Regions from separate parts of the Saccharopolyspora antiqui genome, predicted to be linked through region 1. Evidence: riboswitches for the same ligand, from Rfam matches in the RefSeq annotation. Region 1 holds a riboswitch; the other holds the start of a gene.
What was found. A riboswitch is a leader RNA that binds a small molecule or an ion and turns the genes downstream of it on or off. The one in region 1 is predicted to bind thiamine pyrophosphate.
Positions count from the first base shown of each region.

Region 2: another riboswitch for thiamine pyrophosphate. It lies ahead of thiD (bifunctional hydroxymethylpyrimidine kinase/phosphomethylpyrimidine kinase); the one in region 1 lies ahead of ACTWQN_RS36505 (purine-cytosine permease family protein).

Region 1 is NZ_JBQQBO010000041.1:18,480-26,309, forward strand. It holds gene ACTWQN_RS36495 (family 2B encapsulin nanocompartment shell protein) at 1-1,321, shown strand, start outside; gene ACTWQN_RS36500 (family 2 encapsulin nanocompartment cargo protein polyprenyl transferase) at 1,396-2,439, shown strand; gene ACTWQN_RS36505 (purine-cytosine permease family protein) at 2,547-3,872, opposite strand; TPP riboswitch at 3,863-3,976, opposite strand; gene ACTWQN_RS36510 (SAM-dependent methyltransferase) at 4,180-4,983, opposite strand; gene ACTWQN_RS36515 (VOC family protein) at 5,146-5,529, shown strand; gene ACTWQN_RS36520 (LacI family DNA-binding transcriptional regulator) at 5,545-6,576, opposite strand; gene ACTWQN_RS36525 (SDR family NAD(P)-dependent oxidoreductase) at 6,731-7,492, shown strand; gene larA (nickel-dependent lactate racemase) at 7,671-7,830, shown strand, end outside.
Region 2 is NZ_JBQQBO010000040.1:24,950-32,779, forward strand. It holds gene ACTWQN_RS36290 (L,D-transpeptidase) at 1-9, shown strand, start outside; tRNA gene ACTWQN_RS36295 (tRNA-His) at 278-353, opposite strand; gene orn (oligoribonuclease) at 466-1,125, opposite strand; gene ACTWQN_RS36305 (AMP-binding protein) at 1,174-2,811, opposite strand; gene ACTWQN_RS36310 (hypothetical protein) at 2,858-2,995, opposite strand; gene ACTWQN_RS36315 (hypothetical protein) at 3,224-3,961, opposite strand; gene ACTWQN_RS36320 (hypothetical protein) at 4,132-4,389, shown strand; TPP riboswitch at 4,429-4,523, shown strand; gene thiD (bifunctional hydroxymethylpyrimidine kinase/phosphomethylpyrimidine kinase) at 4,511-5,308, shown strand; gene tenA (thiaminase II) at 5,377-6,087, shown strand; gene ACTWQN_RS36335 (hypothetical protein) at 6,454-6,897, opposite strand; gene ACTWQN_RS36340 (hypothetical protein) at 6,910-7,830, opposite strand, start outside.

The sequences.
Region 1 (7,830 bases):
GACGACGACCAAGTCCGAGCCGCAGATGCAGGGCACCAGTTCGCGCTGGCTACTGCGCATGCTGCCGTGGGTGGACCTCTCGGCGGGAACCTACCGGGTCAACCGCCGGTTGGCCTTCGCCATCGGAGACGGGCGGATCACCTTCACCAACACCGGTGCCCAGGTGCGGGTGGTCCCGCAGGAACTGCGCGAAATCCCCCTGCTGCGCGGATTGGACGACGACGCGGCGCTGATCGCGTTGGCCGACCGGTTCGTGCAGCAGGAATTCGAGGCAGGTCAGGTGATCGCGACCGCCGGACGGCCCGTAGGCCAGCTGGTGCTCATCGCGCACGGCAAGGTGTCCCGCATCGGCACCGGTGAATACGGCGATGACGCGGTGCTCGGTGTGCTCGCCGACGGCGAGTTCTTCGGCGGGCAGGTGCTGACCACCGATCAGTCCACATGGGACAGCAGCTTCATGGCCAGCACGCCGTGCACCGCGCTGACGCTCAGCCGCCAGGCATTGCTGGAGGTGAACAACCAGTTCGAGCGGCTGCGAACGCACATTGCGGCGATCCACGCCAGTTCCGCACCCCCGCGGAACAAGCATGGCGAAGCCGACATCGATATCGTCTCCGGGCACTCCGGAGAACCGAAGCTGGCCGGGACCTATGTGGACTACGAACTCGCGCCCCGCGAGTACGAACTCAGCGTGGCGCAAACCGTCCTCCAGGTGCACACCCGGGTCGCCGACCTCTACAACCAACCGATGAACCAGACCGAGCAGCAGTTGCGGCTGACCATCGAGGCACTGCGCGAACGCCAAGAGCACGAGCTGATCAACAACCGCGACTTCGGCTTGCTGCACAACGCCGACCTGCGGCAGCGCATCCACACCCGCACCGGCCCACCCACCCCCGACGACCTCGACGAACTGCTTTCCAGGCGCCGCAAAACGCGGTTCTTCCTGGCCCACCCGAAGACCATCGCTGCCTTCGGTAGGGAGTGCAACCGCCGCGGCATCTACCCGCAGACCACGCAGGTGCAGGGCCGCCACGTGCACGCCTGGCGGGGCGTACCGGTGCTGCCCAGCGACAAGATCCCGATCAGCGCAACCGGCACCAGTTCGATCCTGGCGATGCGCACCGGCGAGGAAGACCACGGCGTCATCGGGTTGCGGCAAACCGGCATCCCGGACGAGCACCGCCCCGGGCTCAGCGTCCAGTTCACCGGCATCAGCGAACAAGCGGTGATCTCGTACCTGGTCAGCGCCTACTTCTCCGCCGCAGTCCTGGTACCGGACGCGCTCGGTGTCCTCGAACACGTCGAAATCGCCCGCTGACACCGCGTCCCCAATCGGCGCCCAGCCGCACAACACGACCTGTGAAGAAATTCGCCTGTTCGAAGGGAAATCGGATGGCCACCATTCAGCACGACGCCAACAAGGCGGGCACGGCCTACGAGGCGTTGACACGTAGCCGCGCGATGGTCGAGCCCGCCTTGCGGGCCGCGGTCGACCGGTTGCCCACCCGCATGCAGCAGATCACCGGCTACCACTTCGGGTGGTGGGACGAGCGCGGCAACCCGGTCCGCGCCGACCGCGGCAAGGCGCTGCGACCCGCGATGGTGCTGCTCGCCGCCACCTCCGTCGGCGGTGATGCCGCCTCGGCGGTGCCCGCCGCCGTCGCGGTGGAGCTGGTGCACAACTTCTCGCTGCTGCACGACGACGTGCTGGACGGCGACGTCACCCGGCGCCATCGACCCACCGCGTGGACGGTGTTCGGCAGCGGTTCGGCGATCCTCGCCGGGGATGCGCTGCTGGCGCTGGCCGCCGACGTGTTGGGCGGATGTCGGCATCCCGAGGCCGCCAACGCGGTGCGGACGTTGAGCACCGCCGTGCTGAACCTGATCAACGGGCAGATCGCGGACCTCGACTTCGAGGAACGCCGGGACGTCGATCTGGCGGAATGCCAACGCATGGCCCGCGACAAGACCGGGGCGCTGCTGGGCTGCGCGTGTGCGCTGGGCGCGTTGTTCGGCGGCGGCAAGGGCACGCAGATCACCCGGCTGCGCAGCTTCGGCGAGCGGCTGGGGCTGGCCTTCCAGCACGTCGACGATCTGCTGGGCATCTGGGGCGATCCGGCGATCACCGGCAAACCGGTGTTCTCCGACCTGCGCACCCGCAAGAAGACCCTGCCGGTGGTTTCCGCGCTGACCTCCGGCATGCCCGCCGGTCAGCGGCTGGCCGCCCTCTACCTCCGCGACCAGCCGCTGTCCGGCAGCGAACTGGCCCAATGCGCCGAGCTGATCGCCCTGGCCGGTGGCCGCACCTGGAGCCAGAACCAAGCCGACGAACTACTCGCCGCGGCCCTCAGCGACCTCCGCCGCTGCGACCCCAGCCCACGAGCAGCCGAAGAACTGAGCGCCCTGGCCCAACTGGTAACCCACCGCGACCACTAACCCCATTCCACCCATCCCGAGCGACGACTAGCGCCCGGCTCTCGTTCGAGTGAGGGGTGAAGGGCACCTTTGACCGGCTTAGTCGGTCGAAGGTGCCCTTCACTCGGTTATGGCTTGTGGGTGCGGCGGGTGGCTGTGCCGATTATCGCGGCTGCTATTGCTGCGGTTAGGAATGATGCGAGGGAGGCGCTGAGCCAGGTTGGTGGGGTGAAGGTGAGGAGGGCTTGGAGGTTGGTCCAGAGGTCCGTCCACCAGCCGAGTTCGCCGGGGTTGATCAGCTGGAACACCACGAAACCCAGCAGCCAGGCCACCAGCATCCCCCACCGGGACGGGGCGTGCGCGGACAGGTCCCAGCTCTGGCGGCGGCCGGGCAGGAAGTAATCCACCGCCAGCACCCCGAACAGCGGCACGAAAACCGATCCGATCAGCAGCAGGAAGTTCGAGAACTGGGCGATGTCCAGGGTCAGCGCCAACAACGTCGTCACCACACCGACGGCCACGCTCAGCACCCGACGATCCGTGCTGGGCCGCAGGTTCTGGATCGACACCGCCGTCGAGTAGGTGTCGGCGAAGGACTGGTCCACCTCGCGCAACACCAGGATCCCGAAGAAGATCACCCCGAGCGGCACCGCGAGCAGCGGATCGAACGCCTTGTCCGCATCGCCGCCGACCAACGCCAACCCGAGCAACCCCAACAGGTAGCAAGCGATCTGGGTGACCGAATAACCCACCGTGGCAGCGGTGAACGCGCCAGCCGCGGACTTCGAGTGCCGCGAGTAGTCCGAGGCGACCGGGATCCAGGACACCGCGACCGCCAGCGCGGCGTCCGCACCGGGCCAAAACCCTTGCCAGGAACCATTGTTCAGCTCCGGCAGCGGGTGGCGCAGCAGTTGGACGAAGAAGTACACCATCGCGATCGCCACCGCGATGCTCACGTAGCGGCGCAACAACCGCAGCGCACCGAGCGGGCGCAGCGTGAGCGCGGTGGTCAGCACCCCGGCCACCAGCACGTACAGCCACTGCGGACCGCCGCCGAACAACGCCGCCGTACCCTGCGCGATCACCAGCAGCTCGAAGGTGCCCCAACCGACCAGCTGCAGGATGTTCAGCACGGTCGGCAGGTACGACAGCTTGGTGCCGAAAAGCCCGCGCAGCAACATCATCGACGGCGCCCCGGTGCGCGCACCGGGAATCGCCGCGATGCCGACCATGACGCTGCCCAGCACGGTCCCGACCACGCACGCCACCACCGCGGCGAGGAACGACAACTGCGGCACACCGCTGGGGGCGAGCACGGCCAGCGCGCCGCTGAAACCGAGCAGGCTGACCCCGAGGTTGCCCCAGAACGCGCCCTGGTCGAGCACACCGAGCGTCTTGGGTGCGGGTTCGTCGAGAGTGTGCGGAACTTCGGAACGATCGACATCAAGGGCCATCAACAGCTCCCTACGCCGGAATTACCCGGACAGGTTCAGCGGTCGGTGGCGCGTGTGGTGCCACCCTCTCAGCCCGGTGCGCCCGAGCTCCCGCGTGGATAGTTCGGCGACACCCTACCCCGCCGAATCCGGCGATGTCAGACCGGTCCGGGGAAATCGTCTCCGACAGCGGAAATCACGAAGACCGGCCGCGCAGATCGTCAAGACGTTCACCTTGGCGCGCACCAGGATCGCGGAGCCCTGGTCGCCCAGTGGATCCCGGGCCGCGTCGACTTCAGGAGTGGCCGCACCGGGTCAACTGCAACTCTCAGCTCTTGCGGCCGACGGCTCCGTACAGCCAGCCGGTGGCTTCCGGTCCCGGGTCGATCGGGTCGGGCTGCCAGCCGTCGATGGTGACCAGACCTGGGTCGACGAGGTCGAAGCCGTCGAAGAAGCGGCCGATCTCGGTGTGGTCGCGGAAGTAGATGGGGGTCGGGGTGGCCGCGTAGACCGACTCGATCTGAGCGACCGCGTCCGGTGATTTGTCATCCGTGGTGACGTGGGTGGCCGCGATGTGACTGCCGGAAGCCAGGACGGCGCGCAACTGGCCCATGACCGCGGGACGTTCCTCGACCGTCAGGAAGTGCACCATGGCGATCATGAGCACGGCGACGGGTTCGTCGAAGTCGATCAGCCTGGCCGTCTCGGGATGTTCGAGCACTTCGGCTGGGCGGTGCATGTCGGCGGTGACCACGGTGGTGTTGTCGTCGGAGGCCAGCAGGGCGCGACCGTGCGCGAGAACGATCGGGTCGTTGTCGACGTAGACCACGCGGGCATCCGGGTTGATCTCCTGCGCGATCTCGTGCGTGTTGCCGACGGTGGGCAGACCCGAGCCGATGTCGATGAACTGCTTGACCCCTTGGCGGGCCATGTACCGCACCGCGCGCCGCAGGAACGCCCGGTTCTCCTGGGCGAGCTGGCGGATTTCCGGCATGGCCTGGGCCACCCGCTCGACGGCGTCGCGGTCGACCTGGTAATTGTCCTTGCCGCCCAGGTAGTAGTCGTACATCCGCGCGACGCTGGGCCTGTTCATGTCGATCGACGACAAACCGGAATCGTCCTGCCGTTCCATGACAGCGCCTCCATCCGTTTCCTGATGATCACCTTAGTGGCAATCCCGTTGCTTCGGGGAGACGGATCCCGCAGCGCCGAGCACGACAGCCATTGACTTCGACCTAGGTATAGCTCCTAGCCTCGACACGTCGCGGAAACGACGAGGAAAGCGAGCGAGATCATGGCTGTTCAGCTGAACCACACGATCGTCGCAGTCACCGACAAGGTCGCCTCCGCCAGGTTCCTGGCCGACCTGCTGGGGCTGCCCGAGCCGGAGCCCTTCGGCCCGTTCATCTGCGTGCAGACCAGCAACGACGTCACCCTGGACTACCTGGAGACCGACGGCGAGATCACTTCGCAGCACTACGCGTTCCTGGTCAGCGAGGCGGAGTTCGACGAGATCTTCGGGCGGATCAAGGCGCAGGGGCTGGCGCACTGGGCCGACCCGGCGCACCGGGAACCGGGGCAGATCAACACCCGTGACGGCGGGCGCGGCGTCTACTTCGACGACCCCAACGGCCACATCCTGGAGATCCTCACCCGACCCTACGGCAGCGGCCAATGACCGGGTTTCTCCTGGTCAGACGCGTACATCTGGCACACGGCTGAAGCACACCGAGCGGCGTCCGACGACTTGCGGCGTCGCGGGCACCAACACGTCGTGCGGCGCTTCGCCGCGCAGCTGCGCCAGCAGCGCTCCGACGGCCGCCTGGCCCAGGTCCTGCACCGGCATCGCCACCGTGGTCAGCGGTGGCTCCAGGTAGTCGGCGAAGGGCAGGTCGTCGTAGCTGATCACCGACACGTCCTCGGGGATGCGCCGCCCGCTCTGCCGGATCGCGTGCACGACCCCGACGGCCTGGCTGAACATGCTGACGTAGATGGCCGTCAGCTCCGGGTGCTCGGCGAGCAGCCGAATGGCGGCCGCCGCCCCACCCGCCCCGGTGAACTCACCGCGCGACATCGACCCCACCAGTTCGTGCGCCCGCATTTCCTGGTGGAAGCCCCGTTCCCGGCCCTGCGACGGCTCGATCTCGGCAGGTCCGGCCACGTGGCCGATGGCCCGATGGCCGTGCGCGAGCAGATGCCGCACGGCCGCCGCGCTGGCCTGCGCGCCGTCCATCAGCACGTTGCGCCCGGAGCCCGGCACGCCACGGTTGACGAACACGTGCGGCACGTCGGCCAGCGTCGGTTCGGCCAGCAACGGGTGATCTGGGCGCGCCGAGGCGATCAGCAGCCCGTCGACCCGACCGGCCGCGACCAGCTCGGTGATCGATTCGTCGGCTTCGGTCCCCTCGGCGTCCTCGGTGACCAGCACGACGTACCCGGCCAGCCGGGCGCACCGGTAGGCGCCGCGCAGGATCCGCGCGTAGACCGGGTTCGTCAGGTCCGGGATCAGCATCGCGATGGCCCGCGCGCTGGAACCGGCCAGGGCGCGGGCGCCCGCATGCGCGCGGTAACCGAGCTCCGCGGCGGCGGCCAACACGCGCCGCCGGGTCTCCGGCCGCGCCGACAGCGTCGGATCGTCGTTGAGCACCCGGGAGACGACCGACTTGGTCACCCCGGCCCGCTCGGCGACGTCGACCAGCCGGGCCCGTCCCTGCCGATTCGTCACGCCGCCGACCATAGCAGCGGAAAACCGGTCTCCTGTTGGTCAGACCTTGACATCGCGGGTCCTGGGCGGCATAGGCTGCGGCAGCGAAAACCGGTTTTCTCCGCACCATCGAAACGGCGCATCCACACTGGACAACTCGGGAGGACCCCGCACGATGAACGAGGTTCGCACGGCGATCGTCACCGGTGCCGGTTCCGGCATCGGCTACGCCACCGCGGTCAAGCTCGCCACCTCCGGCTACCGGATCGTGGCCGTGGACATCGCCGCCGAAGGCACCGAGCGCGCCGCGACGGCGGTGGCCGAAGCGGGATCCGAGGCGCTGCCGGTCGCGTTGGACGTGCGCGACGCCGCGGCCTTCGAAGCCGCGGTGCGGCGCGCCGAGCAGCACTTCGGCGCCGCCCCGAAACTGCTGGCCAACATCGCCGGGGTCGGCGTCGCGGCGACGCTCACCGAGACCAGCCGCGAGGATTGGGACACCGTCCTCGGCATCAACCTGACCGCGTTGTTCGAGACCTGCCGGATCGTGCTGCCCCGGATGCTGGCGACGGGTGGCGGCTGCATCGTCAACGTCGCCTCGGTGGCGGGCGTGGTCGGGGTCCGCAACCGGGCCGCCTACTGCGCGTCCAAGGCCGGGGTGATCGGGCTCACCCGCTCCATCGCGGTCGACTACGCGCACCAGGGCGTCCGTGCCAACGCGATCTGCCCCGGCACGGTGGCCAGCGAATGGATCGGCAAGATCCTGGCCGATGCGCCCGATCCGGAGGCCGCGCGGCAGGCGATGGAGCAACGCCAGCTCGACGGCCGGATGGGCAGCCCCGAAGAGGTCGCGGCGGGCATCGCGTTCCTCGCCGGGGACGAGGCGAGGTTCGTCAATGGCAGCGCCTTCGTCATGGACGGTGGCATGACCGCCATCTGAGGCGCTGCGTGGCGATTTCGCCCGCCGTCCACTGCCGCACGGACCAGCGCCGGGGCGGTGGAGGGGATGGGATCCCGGGACGAATCCGGTTAGAGTCTGGTCAGACCACCTGCCCGGACTGTTATGCAGAGGAACGCAATGCAACTCGTGAGGTCTTCCCGTCGGCGGGCGGCCGGTCGTGGCTGACTCGGTGCAGGTGCGCTTGGCCTACGGCCGGACCGGTCTGGACGTCGAACTGCCGCGCGAGCAGACCACGGTCGTCGAGCCGCAGTTCCGGCCCGGCGCCGCCGACCAGCGCGCCATGCTGCGCAAGGCCCTGCGGAACCCGGTAGCGGGAC
Region 2 (7,830 bases), on a different contig from region 1:
AACAAATAGTCTGATGACCGAGGGCCTGTCTTCGAACTGCTTTTGCGTTGCGGTGCGGGTGGCGGAACCTCAGACGCCGTCTCGGCTCCGGGATCCCCGACATCATGTATGCCGATACACCACGTCGTGGCTGTCCTCGCAGAGAACGCCAGTGGGCAGAGTCTGAGAACCCGCGGCGGTGCCGGTTGCTCAGGTGGGCTAAGCGGCTGGCGCCGCTTCAAAGACAAGAACAAAGAAACAGGAAAGGCCCCGTTCTGTTGGAACGGGGCCTTTCCCATGGGGTGAGTGACGGGATTCGAACCCGCGACACCTGGGACCACAACCCAGTGCTCTACCGACTGAGCTACACCCACCATGGCCGCTTCGGACTGACCCATTAGGGCCGCCGCTGCAAGCGATGTTCACATCGTAGCGTGCGCTGCCACCCGGTTTCCCACCGGCTCCTTCTATCCCGGGCCGCGCTGGTCAGCGGCCGGATTCCGGATGTTGCTCGGACTGTTCGCGGGCCTGCTCGGCACCGCCGCCATCGCCGTTGAGCAGCTCGGCGGCCACCGCCTGCGCCTGCTCGCTGGTGGGCCCGGGCCGCGGGACGAACGCGGTGCGCCGGTAGTAGGCCAGCTCGCGGATGGACTCCCGGATGTCGGCCAGGGCGCGGTGCGCGAGGCCCTTCTCCGGCTGGGCGTAGTAGATGCGCGGGTACCAGCGGCGGCACAGCTCCTTGATGGAGGACACGTCGACCATCCGGTAGTGCAGGTGGGCGTCCAGCCGAGGCATGTCGCGGGAGATGAACCCGCGGTCGGTGGCGATGGAGTTACCGGCCAGCGGGGCGGAGCGGCCCTCGGGCACGTACTGGCGGACGTACTCCAGCACCCGCTGCTCGGCGTCCGCGAGGGCCACCGTGGAGCGGCGCACCTCATCGGTGAGTCCGGAGCGGTCGTGCATCTCGCGCACCACGTCGGGCATCGCGGCGAGCGTCTCGTCGTCGGCGTGGATGACGATGTCCACGCCTTCGCCGAGGATGTTCAGGTCGGCATCGGTGACCAGGGCGGCGATCTCGATCAGTGCGTCCTTGCCGAGATCGAGACCGGTCATTTCGCAGTCGATCCACACTAGACGGTCGTTCACCCGAGGCAGCCTAACGCGCTGCGGAGCGTGCTCGCGCAGCCAGGCCGGTCAGCGGTCCAGGCGGTCCAGCAGCTCGCGCGGCACGACCTTGCCGGTGGCGTTGCGCGGCAGCTCGTCGAGGAACACCACATCGCGGGGCATGGCGAATTTCGACAGCTGCCCGCGCACCCGCTCGCGCAGCTGCTCGGCGTCCAGTTCGGCGTCCTCGCGCAGCACCACGAAGGCCGCGAGGCGCTGCCCGAACTCGGCGTCGTCGACGCCGATGACGGCCGCCTCGGACACCTCCGGCACGCGGGAGATGGCGTCCTCGGTCTCCTTGGGGTAGACGTTCTCGCCGCCGGAGACGATCATGTCGTCCTCCCGGCCGACGACGAACAACCGACCGGCGGCGTCGACGCGCCCCAGGTCACCGGTGGACATCAGGCCGTCGCGGGTCTCCCGGTTGCTGCCGTTGGTGTAGCCCTCGAAGAGCATTTCGTTGCCCGCGAAGATCCGTCCGGTCGTGCCGCGCCGCACCGGGGCGCCGTTGTCGTCGAGGATGCGCACGGTGGTGCCGCGCGGCGGTCGGCCCGCCGTGCCGGGGGCGGCGCGCAGATCGTGCGGCGTGGCGATGCTCACCCACGACACCTCGGTGGATCCGTAGAGGTTGTACAGCACCGGTCCGAAGGCGCGCCGGAACCGGGTGGCCAGCTCGGCTGGCAGCGCCGAACCGCTGATCGCCACGATGCGCAGCGAGCTGTGGTCGTACACGGCTCGGGTCCGCGCGGGGAGTTCAAGGATGCGTTGCAGCATCACCGGCACCGCGAACATCGACGTGCACCGGTGGCGTTGCACCGCGGCCAGCGCCTGTTCGGGGTCGAATTTGTGGCGCAGCACCAGCGTCGCGCCGAGCACGGAGCCGAGCTGGAAGGCGGCGAGTCCCCAGGTGTGGAACAGCGGCGCGCTGATCAGCATCCGTTCTCCGCTGCGCAGCGGCACGCGGGACAGGATCGCCGCGGCCGGTGCCAGGCCCGGCGGGTCGGGGCGGCGGGCGCCCTTGGGAGTTCCGGTGGTGCCGGAGGTCAACACGATCATCCGGGAATGCCGGGTCGGCCGGGGCAGCTGCCGGGCCGGGGAGGTGGCGATGAGGTGTTCCAGCGTGGTGTGCCGGGTGGCGCCGTCGGTCCACGCCAGCACGACGTCGAGGTCTTCGGGCAGGTCGGCCAGGCGGTCGCGGAATTCGGCGTCCAGCACCAGTAGCCCGACCCGCTGTGCGGCGAGCACGTCGGTGAGCTGCTTGGTGCTCAGACCGGTGTTGAGCAGCACCACGTCGACGCCGATCTTGGCGGCGGCGACGGTCGTTTCGAGCAGCCCGTGGTGGTTGCGGCACAGCGCCGCGATCCGGGTGCCGTGGGGGATGCGATTGCGCAGGCCGCCCGCCAGCCGGGTGGTGCGCTGCGAAACCTCGGCATAGCTGAGCGCGGCGCGCTCGTCGATCACTGCGGGGCGGTCGGGGTGGCGCACCGCGCCGACGGCGAAGGCCAGCGGCGGGGTGAGGCCCCAGCGGCGCCAGGCCAGCACGATGCGCAGCAGTTTGTCCGGCCGGACCGGGCCGATGACCCCCTGCTTGACCAGTACGAACGTGGTGTGCAGCGGCGGTATCACGCGCCCCAGCAGCGCCACCAACCGTTGCCTCAAGGTGCTCACCTCCGGATCCGGTCGGGGGCGCGGAAGCGGCCCGCTCCCGACCAGTTCATTCCTGCGCGGCGGCCTGCACAACCGCGTCGCGCAGGGCCGCGCGCAGTCTGCCGACCTCCAACGGGGACAACACCGCTGTTTCGCCGGGCGGCGCGACGACCACCACACTGCCCTGGTTGACGAATACCGACATGTCCCTACGTCTGCCTGCGACATCGCGGCAGCTCACGTGCCACTGCTTGGTGGGCTCCACGATTCCCAGCCTCCCTGGTGCAGTCCGCGCGCTTGTCTCCCGCGCGCAGTGTTGATCGAGGGACGGGCTGGCGGGAGACCTGTGACGACGTTTCACCGGATCGGTCACCAGAAATGGTCTAGATCACATCAAGGGTGCATCATGTCGCGGCCGCGCCGCAACGGAGCCTCAGACTGGACAGATGCGCAGGCCTGCTGGTTCTGCGGTGAAGGTGACCGCGCCTTCGAAGTCGGCGATCGGCAGCTCGTCGCGTACCAGCCGGTGCGGCGCGTCGAAGGCCTCCACCCGGAGCTGGTCGGTGGTAATCGTCTGCTCCGCGAAGTTGACGCCGCCGACCTGGATCAGCAGTTGACCGTCGCGCAACTCGACGGTCAACCAGCCGCCGGGAACCGCGAGCTGCTCGCCCCGGTAGCTCAGCGTCAGCCGACTGGCCGCGGGGTCCTCGGAGCGGATGGCGACGTGCGAGATGGCGACGTCGCGCTGGCCCGTTTCCCCGGCCAGGGCGATCACATCGCGCTGGACGTCCTCGGCCGGGCGGTCGCCGGGTTTCGGCGTCAGCACCGGGGCGCGCAGCTTCGCGGCCAGCCGGTAGGGCTGCCACGAACCGGCGCCGATCAGGTTGACCACGGCGGTGATCTGGGCGTCGGCCAACAGCCGGTCGCTGCCCGGCGCTGGCGTCACCTCGATCGCCGCGACGCCCCGCTGGCCCAGCAGCTCGCGCAGCGCCTTGGCGCGCTGCCTGCTGTTGCGGTCGAACCCGCGGGTGATCGCCACGGTCCCGGATCCGGCGGCCGCGACGGCGGCTTCGGTCAGGCTCGCCAGCGGGGCCCAGATGCGGGCGGGATCCTCGGGCCGCGGTCGCCGACGGGAACGGGCGGAGCCGGGGGCATCGGTAGTGGTTTCCATCGCAATCCAGCTTAGTCCGCGAGGAAGGCTCACCTTCGCTGCCAGTGGGCGTCTTCACGGTGTGAATTCGATCGCTGTCCCGTTGCGCCATCGGGGTGGTGCTGCGGCCGAATGGTCTTGTCGTCGGCGGCACCTGGCGCAATGCTGGGGCGATCATCGAGGGGGCGGGGATGACCGAGTTGAATTTCCCGGCTCTGGGGCGGCAGCCGACCGGCTGCCCTCCGGCGCGCGGGGTGCTGGTCTGCTGGCTGGCCGCGGACGGCAGCCAGGTGCACGTCGGCGACCGGTTGGCGGAGGTCCGGGTGGCCGACGACCGTTTCGGCCGCCGGATCGGTTGGGTTTCGGCCTTGGCCACCGGCACCCTGTGGCACCAGGTCCGGGCCGGTGAGGTGCTGACCGCGGGCGCGGTGGTGGGATTGATCGATTGATGGGCATGGCCCTGGATCGCCTGCGGTTGTTAGGTTGGTGCGAGTGACGCGGGGTGCCCGGCTGCCGGGCTGAGAACAGACCCGTTGAACCTGACCTAGCTCGTACTAGCGGAGGGACGTCATGGTTCCCAATGTGCTGACCATCGCGGGCACCGATCCCAGCGGTGGTGCCGGTGTGCAAGCCGACCTGAAGACCTTCTCCGCGCACGGCGCCTACGGCATGTCCGTGATCACCGCGCTGGTGGCGCAGACCACCACCGGGGTTTCCGAGGTGCACGAGGTCCCGCCGGAGTTCGTCACCGCCCAGCTGGTCACGCTGCTCGACGACGTGCGGGTGGACGCGGTCAAGATCGGCATGCTGGCCAACGCGGAGGTGATCCGCGCGGTCATCGGGGTCCTCGACCGCTACGCGCCGCCGCACGTGGTGCTGGACCCGGTCATGGTGGCCAAGAGCGGCGATCGGCTGCTGGCGCCGGAGGCGGTCGCCGTGCTGCGCGACGAGCTGCTGCCGCGGGTCGATCTGATCACGCCGAACCTGCCGGAGGCCGCCGACCTGCTGGGCGAGCCGGAGATCACCGATCCCGACGGCATGCCCGCGCAGGCCGAGCGGCTGGCCGGGCTGGGTGCCAAGCAGGTGCTGCTCAAGGGCGGCCACCTCGACGGGCAGTCCAGTGTGGACCTGCTCTACGGCGACGGGATCGCCGAGTTCCTCGCCAGCGAGCGGGTGGCGACCACCAATGACCACGGCACCGGTTGCACGCTGTCGGCCGCGATCGCCGCGCTGCGCCCGCAGCGCGCGGACTGGCTCGAAGCGGTGCGCGAAGCCAAGGAGTACCTGACCGAGGCGCTGCGCGCGTCCGATCGGCTGGACGTCGGCCACGGCCACGGCCCGGTGCACCACTTCCACCACTGGTGGTGAGCGGCGGGCGCGCCGGATCTGCCGGCCCGCAGCGCGGAAATCGCTTCGACGACCAACGAGAGGTTCTGATGAGCAAGCTGGCCGCACCGCCCGCTGATGGTTTCTGCGCCCGGGCCTGGGCGCACACCGTCGATCTGCAGCAGGCGATCGTCGAGCACCCGTTCAACGCCGCGCTCACCGACGGCACGCTGGATCGGGACCGCTTCGCCTTCTACATCGTGCAGGACGCGCGCTACCTGGTCGGTTTCGCGCAGGCCCTGGCGGCGGCCGCGACGCGGGCCGAGGACGCCGAGGACGCCGCGTTCCTGGCCGGTGCGTCGCAGGGCGCGTTGATCGAGGAGCGTCGGCTGCACGCCGGGTACGTCGCGGAGTTCGGCCTCTCCGATGCCGAGATCGCCGGGATCGACACCTCGCCGTCGTGCCTGGCATACACCTCGTACCTGCGGGCGACCGCGTTGACCGAGCCCTACCCGGTGCTGTTGGCGGCGCTGCTGCCGTGCTTCTGGGTGTACCAGCACGTCGGCACCACGATCCTGGCGGCCACCGGCGGCGCCGAAGGCCACCCCTACCGGGCGTGGATCGAGACCTACGCCGACGACGAGTTCGCCGAAGCGGTGCTGGCCGCCCGCGACCTCACCGACCGGGTCGCGGGCAGCGTCGATGACGAGATGCGGGAGCGAATGCTCGAAGCGTTCACCCGCGCGACCGAGTACGAGTGGCTGTTCTGGAACAGCGCCTGGATCAAGGAGCCGTGGCCCACCGCGCGCTGGGTGAACTAGCCGTCGAAACCCGTTGTCGGGGCAGGAAGAAACTCCGACGCGATGTGACTGGGGTCGACGCGGTGTGACGGGGCTGGCGCGGTGTGACTGGGCCGACGCGGTGTGACTGGGCGCACATTGGGTTGCGCTAACGATCAGCGCCGTGCGGCGATTCTCTCAGCGAGACGCCCGTCCGGGCGAGGAATCTTCCCACCGTGGACGGAGTTTCAGGCGGCTGTGGGCACTTCTCTGCTGATCGTGCTGACGGGCATGTTGGTGCCGATACTCGCGGCGGCGCCGTTCTACATGGCGGATCGCCGCAAGCAGCGGCAGCAATCCGCCGGTGACGACGAGTGATCGCGGCGAGCCTGCGGCCAACGGGGCGAATCAGTTCTTGTTGATCTCGCTGCGCAGCTTGGCGAGCCGCTGGCGGGACCGGTTGAACTTGGCCTCGAAGTGCTTCTCGAACAGGTCGGTGGGCAGCACCGGCATCTCGATCGGTTCCGCCGATCGCTGCTGCGGCGCGACCCGCACCGACTCGACCTGCTCCTCCGGTTCGACCTGCTCCGGTTCGGCCTGCACCTCGGACTCGGCCTTGGATTCACTCGGCGTGGGCTGATCTTCGGTGCTGGTCGGTCGGCGGGGGATGACCTTCGGCGTCGCCGGGTTCCGCAGCGCCGCAGGCCGCAGGGCGTGCTTGCCATTCGGCGTGGTCGAAGATTCGGACACCCCGGTTTCGGCGAGGCGCCGGTTGGCGCGGTGCAGCAGGGGCCAGAAGATCAACGTGGCCACGGCGAATCCGGTCACGAACATCAGCACGAGCAGATCCACGAGGTGCTCCGATCAGTTCTGCCGCGCGGGGCCGGGTTTCGGGGCGGTGCCGTTGGTGTGCTGCCGCTCGATGGGAATGGTGAAGGTCTGCACGTCGTCGCGCTGTTCGGGCAGTCGCATCGGCGGCTCCACCTCGTCCTCGATCGGCAGTTCGGCCTGTCCCGTTCGCTGCTGCTGGTCGCGGAGGGCCGTCGCGGAGTCTTCGAGCATCTGCCGGGCTCTGTCCATTGCGGACAGCACGGATTCGCGCATCTCCTCCAGCCGGAGCTGGTTGACGCGGATCTCCTCCAGCACCTCGGACCGCAGCTGCTCGGACTCGGTGTCCCACCGGCCGCACTGCCGCTGCGTCTCGGCGATCAGCTCGTTGGCCTCCTCCTGCGCCATCTCCATGGTCCGCTTGTACTCGTTGCGGATGTTCTGCCGCAGTCGGCGTTCCCGGGAGCGCAGTTCGCTGGCCTTCTGGTCGTGCTCGCGGTGCAGCCGGGCGCGCCGCTCCTCGACGTCGGCGATCAGTTCGCCGCACTCGTCGCGCAGCTCGCCGGCGGCCCGCTGGGCTTGGCCGAGCAGCTCGCGCGCCTCGGTCTCGGCGCTGCCCCGGAGGATCTCGGCCTGTCGTTTTGCCTGTTCGCGCAGGTTCTGCACTTCTTCCTCGGCGATCGAGAGCATGTTCTGCACCCGCTGGGAGGCCGCTGGCAGTCCGGTGTCGGAGCTCTCGATGCGCTTGAGCCGCTGCTCGGCGGCGTCCAGACCCCGGCGGGTGTCGTCGCAGAGCTTGCGGAGATCGGTGTTGAGCTGGGCGGCCTCGTTGCGGTCGATGCTGACCAGCCTCAGCTGGTCCTCCAGCAGTTCGATGTGGTCGATGACCTGGTTGCGGTTGAAACCGCGGACCTGGATGTCGAATCCCGGCCGGAGCGGCACAACGGCATCAGCGTC